One region of the Chryseobacterium sp. NRRL B-14798 genome, then DNA from elsewhere that is predicted to be linked to it. Evidence: riboswitches for the same ligand, from Rfam matches in the RefSeq annotation. Region 1 holds a riboswitch; each other region holds the start of a gene.
The links. Region 1 has a riboswitch for S-adenosylmethionine ahead of AB1278_RS02100 (TonB-dependent receptor plug domain-containing protein). Riboswitches for the same ligand answer to the same signal wherever they lie in the genome.

Region 1 (5,298 bases):
GGGACCAAAAAACTGATCCTGAGGCGTTCCTAAGTTTTCAGGAAAATGAAAATCTGTGATTTTTGTTTCCGTATAGTTTCCGGCAAGATTCATATTTAATTTTCCGTTCCCAAGAATCCAGTCATAGGAAACCACTACATCCACACCTTTCGTTTCTGTATCAATAGCATTGGCGAAGAATCTTCCGCTTTCTACCTTAAACTGATCTAATCTTGGGTCTGTAATATTGCTGGTGATCACAATTCTGTCCTTTACTTTGATCCAGTATCCATCTATGGAAATAGTCAACTTATTAAATGGCTTCAGGGTAAATCCGGCACTTGCATTGACAGAAGTTTCCTGCTTGAGTTTATCAAACCCAAGAATTTTAGCGGCTTCGCTATCGTTGCTGAATATTCCTTTGGTAACAATCTTTGAACCGGAAGTAGAAATATCCGCATAGGAATTATTAAAATATTGCTGTTGCAATGATGGTGCTCTGAATCCTGTCCCAACAGCGGCTCTTACCGCATAGTTTTTTACAAACTCATATCGTACAGCGAGTTTTCCATTCAAGGTATTTCCGAAATCTGAATAATTTTCAAACCTGGCAGCAGCATCAATATTCAGTTTTTTATCCAAATCATAGGAAACATCTGCATATACTGCGGTGGAATGTCTGCCTTTCTTCAAGGCATTGTTAGGAGAAAATCCGATAAAGGATTGAGATCCGCCTGCTCCAAGTACTGTAGATCCTTCAGTGGCCACATTTCCATTGATATCATATTGGGTATAAGAAGCTTCATCACCAGCTTTAATCTGGTATTGTTCAAACCTGAACTCACCACCGAAAGCAATATTGAAACGGTTTATATTTTTGGAAACATCAAGATTCATGGTATTCTGCAGAAAACTATGGGCGCCTGCATAAAAACTTGTGGGTGATTTTGCACCCAGAGAAGCATTATTGGTATTGCTTACCTTATAATTGAAGGTATTGCTCCCGAACGTATTACTTAGGTCAAATAGCCAGTTGTTAACATTATATTTTGCACCTACAGCATAGGAAACATCATATACCTGAGACCCAAGAACCGCCTGAAAACCATTCGGATAAATGGATGAAACCACATTAGACTTTTCGCTTGGCAGTCTTCTGAAACCAAACCCTTCTCCTTCTTTAATACTGAAACCTCCGAAAGAATAGAGTTTAAAATGATCATTAAAAGGGTATTCTGAATTGAAAAACAACTGTCCCTGTCTGATCTGGGCATCTCCGATCTGAAAATTGAAATCATCACGGGTCAACCCTCTTTTTTCAATTTCGGCATCATCCGCAGCTCTGGCTGCTTTTACCGCTTCAGCGTCACCTGCAAATTCATACGCAAAATTATCTCCGAAAATATCCAGATCGTGATTTTGAGTTCTTGTTGTTTTTCCTCTGTGGCTTAATTGCAGGGATAGATTGATATAACCATCTTTTTTTCCTAATGAGGTACCATAGTTGACTCCTGCCTGGTAAGTATCTCCATCATTTCTTCCGCTTAATCCGTAAGTAAGGCTTGCTGAAGCTCCGGCATTTTTCTTAAGAATAATGTTGATCACTCCGGCAATAGCATCAGATCCATATTGTGCAGCAGCTCCGTCTCTTAACACTTCTATTCTATCAATAGCAATTACGGGAATGGTACTCAAATCTGTTCCTACAGAACCATTTCCTACGGTATTCTGATAATTGACCAATGAAGTAGTATGTCTTCTTTTTCCGTTAAGCAATACGAGAACCTGATCGGGGCCCATTCCTCTTAATGTTACCGGATCAATATGCTCTGTGCCATCAGAAGCAGACTGCCTCACTGCATTAAACGACGGAATCACATAATTCAGGAGATCCTGAGCGGTCATTTGCGGAGTGCTTCTCTGGATTTTATCGATATTGATAACATCTACAGGAACCGGCGTCTCCAGTTTTGTTCTTTTAACATTACGGTTTCCGACGATGATGATATCTTCGATCTGTTTTCCTTTTTCCTCACTTTCCTGAGCAGCTACCAGAATTGCCCCAAGCAATAGTACAGCTGTGCTTAATTTTTTCATTTTTGTTCTTGCCAATTAATACTACCAATCTGACGGATCTTTCCGCAGATACACAAGACTTCAAGAAATGGAATTCATATAGAGTATTGACTTCAATTATCTCTCCCAAAGGGTTGGAATTAGCACCTTTACACGCTGGAATTGTGCAGGTTGCTAAGGTTTCACCGGGCCAAATCCCTCCACCTTTCTTGATAAATCTACGGCAAAAGTAGACTATTTTTCTGAACTTACAAAAAAAGCAAATCTGCTGATCTGCAAATTTGCCTTTTATTTTGTATGGAACCTGTTTAAACTTTTTATTTTTGAACCATTAAGATTTAATAAGAGTTTAAGAGGATTAAGAGAAACTTAAAAATCAGAATGATTAACCTTAACTATACTTTATTTCTTAAACCTTCTTAATGGTTTTTAAGATATTAAATATTTTTTATAAGTCTAGACAACTAAATCTTTTGTTTTATTTAATAATCATCTTTTGAATGGCTATTCCTGTATCTGATTTCAACTGCACAAGATACGTGCCTGCCGGATAATCAACCTTCAAATTATAAGTTCCGCTCTCTTTATCGAGTTTGAAAGTATCCAGTTTTTTACCGGTCATATCAAAAATTGAAATTTCCCCATTTTTTGCTTTATTGAAAACCAGTTTAGCGATTCCATTTCGGACAGGATTATCTGCAATCTGAAGAGATAATTTGTTGGCGGCATTGACATCTGCTGTTGACAAAGCACCCGCGTAATTACCAAAGATTCTAAATTCTCCCGGTTGTAAAGTGATTGGAGCTGTTGTGGAAGCTACATTTGAAATACTGTTGTCCATCAGATTCTGCCATTGACCTGTGTAAGGGAAATAAGGCACTACATTCTGTGCGGAAGTCGTGTAATTGGCCAATACGACAACATTCTTTATTCCTGTTGTAATAGAGGCATCATATACATAAATTCTTGTGATCAGACCATTGGGGTCGTTCGTAAGATTGTTGGATTCTATACTATAGGTTTTCGATTTAAAGACCTGATGACTGTTTCTGATGTTGATGATTTTAGCCCATGTATCGTAGACCGCCTTTCTATTCAGATCAGTATCATATCCGAGCGTAAATGCAACAGGTTTCTCATCGGTTCTGCATCCGCTGTCTATCGTACCGTTTGCACATCTGTTGATGCTGAATTCATATCCTAATTCTCCAAACTGCCAGATCATTTTCGGACCAGGGATAGTAAAGAACGTGGCCCCGAATGTTTTCATTCTTTCAAGAGCGGTATTCAGGTTTTTTACATCATAGCTTCCGTTCGCTGCACCGTATGCAAGGTTTTTAAACATCAGTCTTTCTTCATCGTGGCTTTCTCCATAGCCTACGGCACTCATATTGGTAAATCCGTGAAGACTGTGGTTCATTCGGTCGTAATTGCTGTTTTCCTTATATCCCATCGTATTCTGATTGTAAGGATCTGTCTGTTTATTCCAAAGCATAACGCCTTTTCCTTCTGCTATTCTGTAATTCGCCCATTGCTGTTCTTCTGCATCAGTTCCAAGGTGTTCGAAGATCATATAAGAATTGGGATCAATGGCCCATTGTTTATCAGCATAATTTTTCATGATATCCACTCTGTCCTGCTGGTAGGCATTGGTACAGGCCTCATCATTTTCAGAACAGCTTTGCGTAAATCCTTTGGTTAAATCCCAACGGAATCCGTCTATGTGATATTCAGTCAGCCATTGCTCAAGACATCTTTCAACATAATATTGCGTTGAAAGGCTGGTATGGTTAAAATCGTTAAATACATTGTATGAATGTTTCGGAACCTGATTAAAGTAAGGGTTGTTGGCTGCAACATTTCCATAGCCATCACCATCCGGATCAATATTCCAGAGTCTTACCAGAGGTGAACGTCCTGTTGCGTGATTAAATGCGACATCCAGAATGACTGCAATTCCGTTCTGGTGGCATACATCTACAAATTCTTTGAATTTTTCGGGAGTACCGTAGGCTTTGTCCAATGCATAATGAAAAGAAGTATTATATCCCCAGGAAAGATTTCCGTCAAATTCCATGATGGGAAGCAGTTCTATAGCATTGATTTTCAAATTCTTTAAATAGGAAATTTTATTGATCAGTGACTGCCAGTTCTTTTCCTGTGTGAAATCTCTCAATAATAATTCATACACTATAAGATCCTGTTTCGCAGGTCTTTGAAAATTGGTAACCTGCCAATTATAAGCGGTCTGGCCTGTTTTAAATGTTGACACTTCAAAACCCTGCCCGGCAGGAAATGCTGGTAAGTTTGGATAGGTAGAAGCGGAAATCCACGGATCATCATAAGAGGAAAGAATTTGTGGAGAATAAGGATCTGCTACTTTTCTCAAATCGTTTGTTCTGTATTGGAAGGTATAAAGCTGCTGAGGAGTGATTCCATTGAGTTCAATCCAGTACAGATCGGGATTTGTGGTGTCTTTTTTCATTAAATAGGTATCATTCACCGTCCAGTTATTGAAGCTTCCTATGACGTGTACAAAATTTTTCCCCGGAGCATATAAAGCCAATCCCACCTTGGTTGGATCTGTCGGATGATAATTGATTCCCTGTCTGATCCAGTTGGGTATTGCCTGGGAAACAACATTTCTCGGAACCTGTACAATGAATGCTGCCGTTTTGGAATTGGTTCCCTGTGTCGCCACAAGTTCCATATTTGCATCCTGAGTAACCGTATAACTGTAAGAATAAGATTGTGAAGGCGTTGTTGTTGAATTGACAACAGTTCCGTTAGCTTTTAATTGAAATGTAACATTGGTACTTGCCGTCGCCGTAATAGTAATGGAATTTCCCGTAGGAACTGAAGTGAGGCTGTTCGCTAATGGATTTGTAAGCGTCAAGTTTAAAGTACCTACGTTTACAAAAATATCTGGTGAAGTCTGATGCGATCCCGTCCTATCCTTTAATAAAAACCCAAATCTTCCGATTCCTGTTCTTCCGAAAAATGAAGCTGGGGTAAATGTTATTGAATAGCTGTCTGTTGTGGCATTATAATTCAGTTTATTCAGATCATTGGAATTATTCCAGCTACCATTGGTAGGGCAATCCTGACTGTTCTGATAATTGGTATCAAACGACCAGGTCCAGATATAAATGGCATTGTTGGAAACGCCCCACGCAGACTCATCAATCTGATCCCCGGGAACAGTAAGCGTGATCGCATCTGTTTCGTTGAACGGATCAGGAG
Region 2 (5,298 bases), 4.4 Mb from region 1:
GATAGAATGAAGGAATAAACCTTGCCGCATTGATGATATTACTCGATTTTGAATCCGAAGAAGTAGGCGCCTGCTGAATACTGTTCGTATAGCTTAAGTTGACTCCAACATTCAGCCATCTTTTAACTTCGGAATTAATTTTAAGCCTGGTATTATATCTTTTAAAACCAGATTCAATGGCCATCCCTTTATCATCCAGATAACCAAGGGAAAAGAAGTAATTACTTTTCTCACTTCCTCCGCTGATATCAAGATCCATCTGGTTTCTTGATGCCACTCTCTGTAGAATATCTCTCCAGTCATCATTCCAGAGTGGTGATGCCCCTGACAATAATTTTCCATCTGTTCCCACCGGTTTTGGATAAGCAGTTCCATATGGGTTAATTCCAAGAGTAGAAACAAGATTATCTGTTGCCATCTGAGCAGCCTGCTGAGAAGAAACTTTACCGGACTGATATCCGTTTCTTAATGCTTCCCAATATAATTGAAAATATTGATCCGTGTTTACCTGTTCATAATCTTTGACAGCTCTTCCTGAGAATCCCTGGCTGATATTAAAATTTACTCTGGCTTCTCCTTTTTTTCCTGATTTTGTAGTGATGATGATAATTCCGTTTGCCCCTCTTGAACCATACAAGGCACTTGCTGTAGCGTCTTTCAAAACACTGATGGATTCAATATCACTTGGGCTGATAGAGTTAATATTTCCGTCAAAAGGAATTCCGTCTACTACGTATAAAGGATCACTGGAAGCACTGATGGAACCGATTCCTCTGATTCTGATAGTAGAAACCGCACCCGGCTGCCCTGAGGCACTGGTGGTCTGAATCCCTGCAACCTGCCCTTCCAATGCTTTGGTAATATTGGTTACAGGTCTGTTATTGATTTTATCACTGGAAATGGTGGCTACAGAACCGGTATAGCTGTTTCTTTTTGCTTTTCCGTAAGCTACCACTACGACTTCATCAAGCTCCTTTTCATGAAGACTATCTTTTTTCAGTCTGGAATTCTGTGCACTTACACTGGTGACTCCCAGAAAAAAAGCCGCAACCGGAGGTATCCAGGCTTTATAATTAAATAAATTTTTACTAATCATAATCAATTTTATTTATCATATATTAAAATTTAACCCTTTGCAGAAAAGTCAGCAAAGGGCATCGATAAATACGATAAACCAAATGCTTATTTTTCCTTAAAAGGCTGAACGTAACACCTTGCCCCAAGGGTAGGTTGTTAAGACTTCACAGGGTCAGTTCCCTCCATCTTTCTTTATAAGCCGATCGAAATATGGTTGCAAAGCTAAAAACTTTTAGTCTACAAAACAAGTAGACTTATTATTTTTTCATGATAAATTTTTAATAATTAACATAAAATTTTAATAAAAGCCATAACAATAAGGAGTTGAAAGCTTTATCATTTATTTAAATATGACAAATATCATTATTAAAAACTCAATTGAAACAAATCTACATCACATTGAAATTTTTGGCCATTAATTAAAAAAAGTTTTTAATTTTATGGTATGAAAGTTTTGATCATCAACGGCCCTAACCTCAATCTGTTAGGCACAAGAGAACCGGAAATCTATGGAAATGTTTCTATGGAAAGTTATTTGGAAAATTTAAGATCCGAGTTTCAGACTCATGAATTAAAATATTATCAGTCTAATATTGAGGGAGAACTTATCAACAGGCTTCAGGAAGATGACTTCGATGCAGTAGTGATCAATCCCGGGGCTTATACTCACTATTCATATGCGATTGCAGACTGTTTAAAAAATATCAGAAAACCTAAAGTAGAAGTTCATATCAGCAATATCTATAAAAGAGAGGAATTCAGACAGAAATCTGTAACAGCAGCTAATACGGATGCAGTCTTATCAGGCTTTGGAATGGATGGGTATCGGTTGGCCTTATTAAGTTTAAAATAACTTATACTTTTTTATTTAACCACGGATTTCACAGATTTTCACAGATGATTATGAAAAATAATTTATGAAGATAAAGGATAAGATTTACTGTAAAAGTATTGGCATATATTCCGGGCAATTAACAAAAAGAAAATCTTATATCGTTGAAGAAATAAATGCTGAAAATATAAGAATCTGGAATGATGAAGGTAAGCTCAGATGGTATTCTAAGTTTTATTTCTGCTTGGAGAAAGAACCGGAAATTATTTCCATTCATATTGATGATGAAATAGTAGAGGATACTGAATCTGCTATAGAAGTTACCATTGAATTTTCTGACAAAACAAAATATTGGATGACCTTCACTACTCCAAAGTATTTAAATAAAATATTGGACGGAAAGTCTTACTTTTCTTCAAAGCATTTTATGATTATAAAATATCTGACTGAAGAATCAATCAAATCAACAGTCCTGAAACTGGATGAACAGAATGAATTGATTGAAAGTTGTAAAAAATACTAATAAGAAAGCCTCATCAGTGATGAGGCTTTTTATATGTTGATTGGTAACTATTAGATAGTCTGTTCCTGCAATTGAGGTCCTGAAGCTACTAATTTTTTACCTTCTTCAGTATCACAGTACTGCTCAAAGTTCTTGATATATCTTGAAGCAAGATCTTTTGCTTTTTCTTCCCATTCTGAAGCGTTCTCATAAGTATCTCTAGGATCTAGAATACCTGTAGAAACGTTTGGCAATTCAGTAGGAATTTCAAGGTTCATGATCGGAACCTGAGTTTTAGGAGCATTATCAATAGAACCGTCAATGATGGCATCAATGATTGCTCTGGTATCTTTTAGAGAAATTCTCTTTCCGGTACCATTCCAACCTGTGTTTACCAGATAAGCTTTAGCTCCGTGCTCCTTCATTTTACCGATTAATGTTTTAGAATACATTGTTGGGTGCAATGTAAGGAATGCTTCACCAAATGCTGGAGAGAAAGATGGCTGAGGTTCAGTAATTCCCCTTTCAGTTCCTGCTAATTTTGATGTATAACCGCAAAGGAAGTGGTATTGAGCCTGATCTTCATTCAGGATAGAAACCGGAGGAAGTACTCCGAATGCATCTGCTGAAAGATAAACTATCTTTTTGGCATGACCTGCTTTGGAAGGCAATACAATTTTGTTGATATGATAGATTGGATAAGAAACTCTTGTGTTCTCAGTGATAGATCCGTCTGTATAATCCGCTACTCCATTGTTAACAACAACGTTTTCAAGAAGTGCATCTCTCTTGATGGCAGCAAAGATATCCGGTTCTTTTTCTGCAGATAAGTCGATAACTTTAGCGTAGCATCCGCCTTCATAGTTGAATACTCCGTTATTATCCCATCCGTGCTCATCGTCACCGATAAGGTATCTTTTAGGATCTGCTGATAAAGTTGTTTTACCAGTTCCTGAAAGACCAAAGAATAAAGCTACATCCCCTTTTTCTCCTACGTTTGCAGAACAGTGCATTGAGGCCATACCTTTTAATGGAAGATAGTAGTTCATCATGGCGAACATCCCTTTCTTCATCTCACCTCCATACCATGTACCTCCGATGATCTGTAGTTTTTCAGTAAGGTTGAACATGATGAAGTTCTCAGAGTTTAATCCCTGAGCTTCCCAGTTCGGGTTGGTAGTTTTTGATCCGTTGATAACTGTGAAATCCGGCTCGCCAAAGTTTTCAAGCTCATAGTGAGAAGGACGAATGAACATATTAGTAACAAAATGTGCCTGCCATGCTACTTCAACGATAAATCTTACTTTAAGTCTCGTATCCGCATTCGTTCCGCAGAATGTATCTACTACATAAATCTTTTTAGATCCGGCAAGCTGGTTCAGCACTAGTTCTTTACAAGACTCGAAAATTTCTGCTGTTGTAGGTAAGTTTACTTTACCATCCCAGAAAATTGTATCTCTTGTAACATCATCCTGAACAATATATCTGTCTTTAGGTGAACGACCTGTGAAAATTCCTGTTTTTACTGATACTGCGCCTGATTCTGTAAGCTCAGCTTTCTCAAACCCCTGATTTTCAGGAGAAACTTCAGCCTGATATAATTCTTCATAAGAAGGATTATACACTACTTCATAGTTTCCTTTAATCCCTAATTTCTCTAAATCCTGGATGATTTTAGTGTTTTTCATTTTACTTATATTTTCTATTTCTTTATTGCTTTCAACAAAAATAATATTAATTATTTGTTAAAGGTGGTTTAAATATACTGATATAAGTCAGAATGGCAAATAAAAAAACAGGATTGTAATATATTGATTATAAACCAATTATATTATCCCATTCAAAAACGGTCGTAAAACCTTTCTCCCAAAAATAGTTCTTATAGTCCCCAAATTTCGCACTCATCACAAAATCTCCACCCCATGCACCTAAACTTTTGACAAATGAAGGGCAATCTGAGAAAAATTTTTCTCTAACTGTGAGAATTTCAAGAAAATCGGCAATTTTTCGCTCATGAATCATCATTAATGCAGAAAAATTTTCCAATTCATCGCATAACATAATTTTCTTTGTGATATCCGAAAATTCATCAACCAATTCCGGGGACTTCTTTTTTGATTTGTAAAAATTGATTCCTTCTCTACTATCCTGCTTCTGATTTAAATGAATAAAAATCAGTTCATTTTTAAAGGACGGATTAAAATCTACTTTCTCATATTTTATCTCAGGTTTACTTTGGAAAAGCACTGCGGACTTTTCTTTTGCAACTGCAATGTCATATCCACTGCCTCCCAAACTGATGGTGTTAAGATGAAAAGGATCTATTTCAGCCCATTCCGCCAGGTTATTCATCAGGGTGGAACTGCTCCCAAGCCCATAATCCGCAGGAAACTGAAGATTTGTTTTTAAATAATAAGTAAGGTCTGTTTTGAATTTACTGTCAGAAAGCAGCTGAACATTTTGTAATGTTTTGGTAATAAACTCAGCGCTTGATGGAATATTGGTTTCTAAGATCTGCCAGTTTTTATAATCAATGACAGCTTTTAACCATAATGTATTCTGATGATAGGCTTCCCAAAGAATAAGAGATTTTCCATCTTCTTTTTCTTCAAAGAAAAACTCTTGTCCCAGCCTGGTAGGTACCGCTAAGACAAGAGCTCCATCGATTGCGAAATATTCTGAAGTAAGCATAAGCTTGCCCGGTGAAAAGATCGCGCTCATATTTTTTTATTTAGATTGCAGAAGTTGCTTCTACAGATCCGTCAATTTTTTTGATCAATCCCTGAAGGGTTTTTCCTGGTCCTACTTCCACGAAGTTAGAGGCACCATCTTTAATCATATTCTGAACAGACTGTGTCCATTTTACTGGACCGGTAAGCTGAGCGAT
Region 3 (5,298 bases), 4.3 Mb from region 1:
TTCTCCAAAGCTTCGTTGATAATGGTTGAGAATTTATCGTCCCTCAAAGAAAAATTATTGAACACATAACTCAATGTTCCTGAGAATACGCCTTTAATTCTTGTGATATTTTCTCCTGAAAGGTGTAATAACTTGATGGTATCAATTAACGGTAATCCTGCTCCCACATTGGTTTCATACAGATAACGTCTGTTGTTTTTACTCAACGTATATCTTAGTTTTCTGTATTCTTCAATTGGAAGGGTATTGAAGATCTTGTTGGAAGACACCAGATCAAACCCGTTTTCTGCCAGGGCGTGATAGTTTTTTACAAAATCTTTGCTTGCGGTGTTATCCACAACAATCAGATTCTCCAGTTGATTTTCGTTAGAGAAATTAATCAGTTCTTCCACGTTTGACGGTCTTTCTGCTGTTAAAACCTCATCCCCCCAATTGGCATCAAATCCTTTTTTGTTGAAGGCAATTTTCTTTGAGTTGGCTACTGCAACTACTTTAAGGTCTATTTTTTTACGTTTTTTAATTTCTTCTGCAGATTCAAGTACCTGTTCTATCAAGGTTTTTCCTACATTTCCATGGCCAATAATGGCCAGATGAACGGTTTTCGGTTTTTTGAAAATTTCAGATTCTATGATGTTTCTTGTTTTTTCATCCTGTGAAGACGTCACTACGATATTGACTCTGTTTTCTCCTGCTACCTGGTTCAAAAGCAATGGAAAAACATTATTTCTTGCCAGCTCAGCAAAGACTTTATTAAAATCTTCTGCTACAAAACCAATGACAGAAACATTATTGATACTATAGATCTGGGAAACTTTTCCTGACTTTCTTTCTGCTTCAAATTCATCGATAAGACAAGCCACTGCCTTCTCTGCATCATTTTCATGAACCAGGATAGAAATTCCGTTTTCTACGGCCTGCTGAGAGATTACTCCTACACTGATACGCGCCAAAGTAAGCGCTTTAAAAATTCGTCCGTCAATCCCGATTTCTCCCAGGAAATCTTCTCCTTCAAATTTAACGATTGATCTGTTCTTCAAAAATTTTATTTCGTTAGCATTTTTCATTACTTCTATAAAATGTTTTTAATGATATTATTTAATTGTTGATATTCCATTAGGAAGGCATCATGCCCGTGTATAGATTGGATCTCGTGATAAGAAACATCTTTATTTTTCTCTTTTAAGTTTTCAAAACACATTCGGATTTCAGAAGCCGGGAAAAATAAATCTGTATCTACGGAGATCATGTGCATTCGTGCCTGTATGTTCTCCAGTGCTGTATCAGCAGCATTTATATTCATCAAGAGATGATTCATCAATTTGTAAGCTTTTAAACTAAATCTTTCGTTTAGTGCATTACCATGATAAACCAGCCAGTCTTCTGATTCCAGGCGTTGTTTGTCCTGATTATATTGGTTTTGAAATCTGTCATTGAGCGACTGCGGTGTTCTGTAGCACAACATGGCATGAATTCTTGCTTTCTGTAATGGTTCTTCCTTATCATTTAATAAAAATTTCTGAACCAGACACTGTGCATGAAGCCAGTCGTGTGTTCTGTAATCGCAGGCAATAGGAATAAAAATCTCAGCAAGATCCGGCTGCTGGGCAAGCATTTCCCAGGCAATACCTCCTCCCAGAGAGCCTCCTATAATGGCATATAAATTTTTGATCTGTAAAACTTCAAGTCCTTTCAGAAATATCGCAGCGATATCTGAAGGAGTAAAGTCTTCATAATCTTCAATTAAAAAATCGTCGTATCCGTTTCCTGGTATATTGAAGCACAGAACGGTATATTGATCGGTATCAACAATCTGATTTTTTCCCACCAGCTGTTTCCACCAGCCTTTTTCTCCGGATACGTTTGAATTTCCGGTGAGAGCATGATTGATTAAGACAACAGGGGCTGTAAACAGATCTTTCCCAAAAAGCTGATAGCTTAATGAGATATGGTATTCCTTTTGGGAATGAGTTTGATACGTAAGATTAATATAGTTTAGTTCTGTTTTCAATTCTATTAAATTTTAATACAATTGAAAATGCCACAGGAAATGGCTGAAAAGAACTTCAGTAAGTTATCTGTCCAAAATTATTTTGGTAGAACGTAGCACCTTCTTTACTTGCGCAAAGGGTTGCTAAGGTTTCATAGGGTCTAATCCCTCAACCTTTCTTGATAACATTTTCAATATTTGAATGAACGAATGGTGCAAAGGTAGTTCTTTTCTTTTAATTTCAAAAAAAAATTATTTTAATATTTAAAAAAGCCCTTAAATACAAGTATTCCAAGAGTATATTAATAATTATTCAGATGAAAAAAATTGGAATTACTTCTCAAAAAAACTAACTTCGTATGGAAAAGTGATGAGATATGACCGCCGAAAAAGATAGATTACAAGATACCAAATGGAAAAACTGGGGACCTTATGTAAGCAACCGGCAGTGGGGAAATGTACGCGAAGATTATAGCCCGAACGGGAATGCCTGGAATTTTACCAACCATAATAATGCAGAAAGCTATGCCTACCGTTGGGGTGAAGAAGGTATTGCCGGAATTTCTGATGTAAAGCAGCTTTTATGTTTTGCTTTTTCGTTCTGGAACAAGAAAGACAAAATGGTAAAGGAACGATTCTTTGGTTTGAGCAATCCTCAGGGTAATCATGGGGAAGACATCAAAGAAATCTTTTATTATCTGGATAATACACCTACTCATAGTTATATGAAAATGGTTTATAAATATCCCATCAATGAATTTCCTTACGATGAACTTGTTGCAGAAAACGGAAGACGCAGTAAAAAGGAACCGGAATATGAAATTTTCGATACTGGAATTTTCGATAATGATGAATATTTTGATATTTTCATTGAATATTGCAAGGCCGATCACAATGATATTCTTGCCAGAGTAACGGTCTGTAACCGAAGTCAGCATGAAGCACCTATTCTGGTAGCGCCTACTGTATGGTTCAGAAACAACTGGAAATGGGGATACAACACCTATAAGGCAGAGCTTAATGCTTCTCATGACGGAAGTATCAATATTGGACACGACAGTATCTCCATTAAAAAACTTTATTCCCGAAATACCAATGCACAAAGCGTATTTTGTGATAATGAAACCAATACTTCTAAGCTTTACGGAGCTCCTGCAGGTGAAAATACATATTTCAAAGATGGCATCAATCATTTTATTACCCACCAGGCAAATACGATTAATCCCGCAAAGAAAGGGACAAAAGCTTCTTTCCTGATCGATGAGCTTATCGGAGCCGGAGAATCAAAGGTTTTTGAATTCAGATTGTGCCCGGATGAAGCCGATGAGCCTTTTGAAAACTTTGATGAAATTTTCAATACCCGGCAGACTGAAGCTGAAGAGTTTTATCAGGAAATTCAGAGTGATACCGTTAACGAAGATGAGAGAAATGTACAGAGACAGGCTTTTGCCGGGCTTCTCTGGAACAAACAGTTTTATCATTATAATATCGGAAAATGGCTGAAAGGTGATCCTAATTTTGAAGCGCCAAGAAATTTCAATGAATATGTAAGAAATACGGAATGGAATCATCTCCATAATAAGGATATTATTTCTATGCCCGATAAATGGGAATATCCATGGTATGCCACATGGGATCTGGCGTTTCATTGTGTTCCTTTTTCCATCATTGATGCGGAATTTGCCAAGGGACAGCTTTTACTTCTTACTAAGGAATGGTACATGCATCCCAATGGACAGCTTCCTGCCTATGAGTGGAATATGAGTGATGTGAATCCGCCGGTACACGCATGGTCTTGTTTCCGTGTTTTTAAAATTGATGAAAAAAATAACGGAAAACCGGATTTATTATTTTTAGAGAAAGTTTTCCAGAAACTGCTTCTTAATTTCACCTGGTGGGTGAACCGAAAGGATAAAAACGGAAAAAATATCTTTGGTGGAGGGTTTCTTGGTCTTGATAATATCGGAGCTTTTGACCGGAATATGGAACTAAAGGACGGACAGCATCTTGAACAGGCAGACGGAACCAGCTGGATGGCCATGTATGCATTGAATATGATGCGTATTGCAATGGAGCTTGCCCAGTATTATCAGGTATATGAAGATATGGCCATCAAGTTTTTTGAACATTATCTTTATATCGCTGAGGCTATGGAAAATCTTGGTGAAGGCACAAAAGGGCTTTGGAATGAAGAAGACGGATTTTTCTATGATGTATTGCAGCTTGGAAACGGAGACAGTGTTTCTTTGAGGTTAAGAAGTATTGTTGGTTTGATTCCTATGTTTGCTGTTGAAATTGTAGACCATCGCTTACTGGAAAAGATGCCGAATTTCAGGACCCGAATGGAGTGGATCTTAAAAAATAAACCGGAGCTTACCAAACTCGTTTCCCATTGGGACGAGGAAGGACACGGACGAAAACACCTTATGAGCATACTTCGTAAAAACAGACTGACAAAAGTTCTGACCAGAATGCTTGATGAAAATGAGTTCCTGAGTTCTTACGGAATACGTGCTATGTCTAAGGTATACGAAGAAAATCCGTTTGTATTCTCTGTACATGGGTCTGAAAATATGGTATACTATACGCCTGCAGAAAGTGACAGCAGAATGTTTGGCGGAAATAGCAACTGGCGCGGCCCCATCTGGTTTCCTATCAATTTCCTGATTGTTGAAAGCCTGCAGCGCTTCCATTATTATTATGGAAACAGTCTGAAAGTAGAATTCCCAACGGGAAGCGGTGATAAAAGAAACCTGGATGAAGTAGCCCAGAATATCAGCAAAAGACTCTGCTCAATATTTTTAAAGGATGAACATGGCCAAAGGGCGTTCAACGGAGGCAATCCCAAGTTCAATTATGATGAACACTTCAGAGATTATATTACGTTCTTTGAATATTTCCATGGTGATAACGGCCGTGGTGTGGGTGCTTCCCATCAAACAGGATGGACTGCTACTGTAGCGAAACTGATAAAGCCAAGACTCACCTTTTAATAAGCAATGAGTAATTGGTAATGAGTAATAATAAAAGCCGGATGAAACATCCGGCTTTTGTTATTTTATATAAGAGATTAAATTTTTTCTCCGTTCACATAGACTTCGTATCCGATTTCTACATTCGGTTCTAACGTTTTTGATACAGAGCAGTATTTTTCAAAAGAAAGTTCTGCAGCCTTTAATGCTTTTTTAGGATCAATTTCTCCTTCCAGAAGGAATTTTACGTTAATCGATTTAAATGGTTTTGCATCTTCTACCTGTACTCTTTCTCCTTCTACCTCTGCCTGAAAGCTTCTGATCTCCTGACGCTGCTTC

Region 2: another riboswitch for S-adenosylmethionine. It lies ahead of AB1278_RS21955 (SusC/RagA family TonB-linked outer membrane protein); the one in region 1 lies ahead of AB1278_RS02100 (TonB-dependent receptor plug domain-containing protein).
Region 3: another riboswitch for S-adenosylmethionine. It lies ahead of AB1278_RS21195 (alpha/beta fold hydrolase); the one in region 1 lies ahead of AB1278_RS02100 (TonB-dependent receptor plug domain-containing protein).

What each region holds. Positions count from the first base shown of each region.
Region 1 is NZ_JBFLUL010000005.1:363,269-368,566, reverse strand. It holds gene AB1278_RS02100 (TonB-dependent receptor plug domain-containing protein) at 1-2,076, opposite strand, end outside; SAM riboswitch class I at 2,170-2,274, opposite strand; gene AB1278_RS02095 (alpha-amylase family glycosyl hydrolase) at 2,534-5,298, opposite strand, start outside.
Region 2 is NZ_JBFLUL010000005.1:4,776,667-4,781,964, forward strand. It holds gene AB1278_RS21955 (SusC/RagA family TonB-linked outer membrane protein) at 1-1,096, opposite strand, end outside; SAM riboswitch class I at 1,180-1,278, opposite strand; gene AB1278_RS21960 (type II 3-dehydroquinate dehydratase) at 1,523-1,930, shown strand; gene AB1278_RS21965 (hypothetical protein) at 1,995-2,432, shown strand; gene pckA (phosphoenolpyruvate carboxykinase (ATP)) at 2,483-4,099, opposite strand; gene AB1278_RS21975 (GYDIA family GHMP kinase) at 4,227-5,132, opposite strand; gene fabD (ACP S-malonyltransferase) at 5,143-5,298, opposite strand, start outside.
Region 3 is NZ_JBFLUL010000005.1:4,627,480-4,632,777, forward strand. It holds gene AB1278_RS21190 (ACT domain-containing protein) at 1-1,064, opposite strand, end outside; gene AB1278_RS21195 (alpha/beta fold hydrolase) at 1,070-2,008, opposite strand; SAM riboswitch class I at 2,069-2,176, opposite strand; gene AB1278_RS21200 (MGH1-like glycoside hydrolase domain-containing protein) at 2,365-4,980, shown strand; gene AB1278_RS21205 (OsmC family protein) at 5,058-5,298, opposite strand, start outside.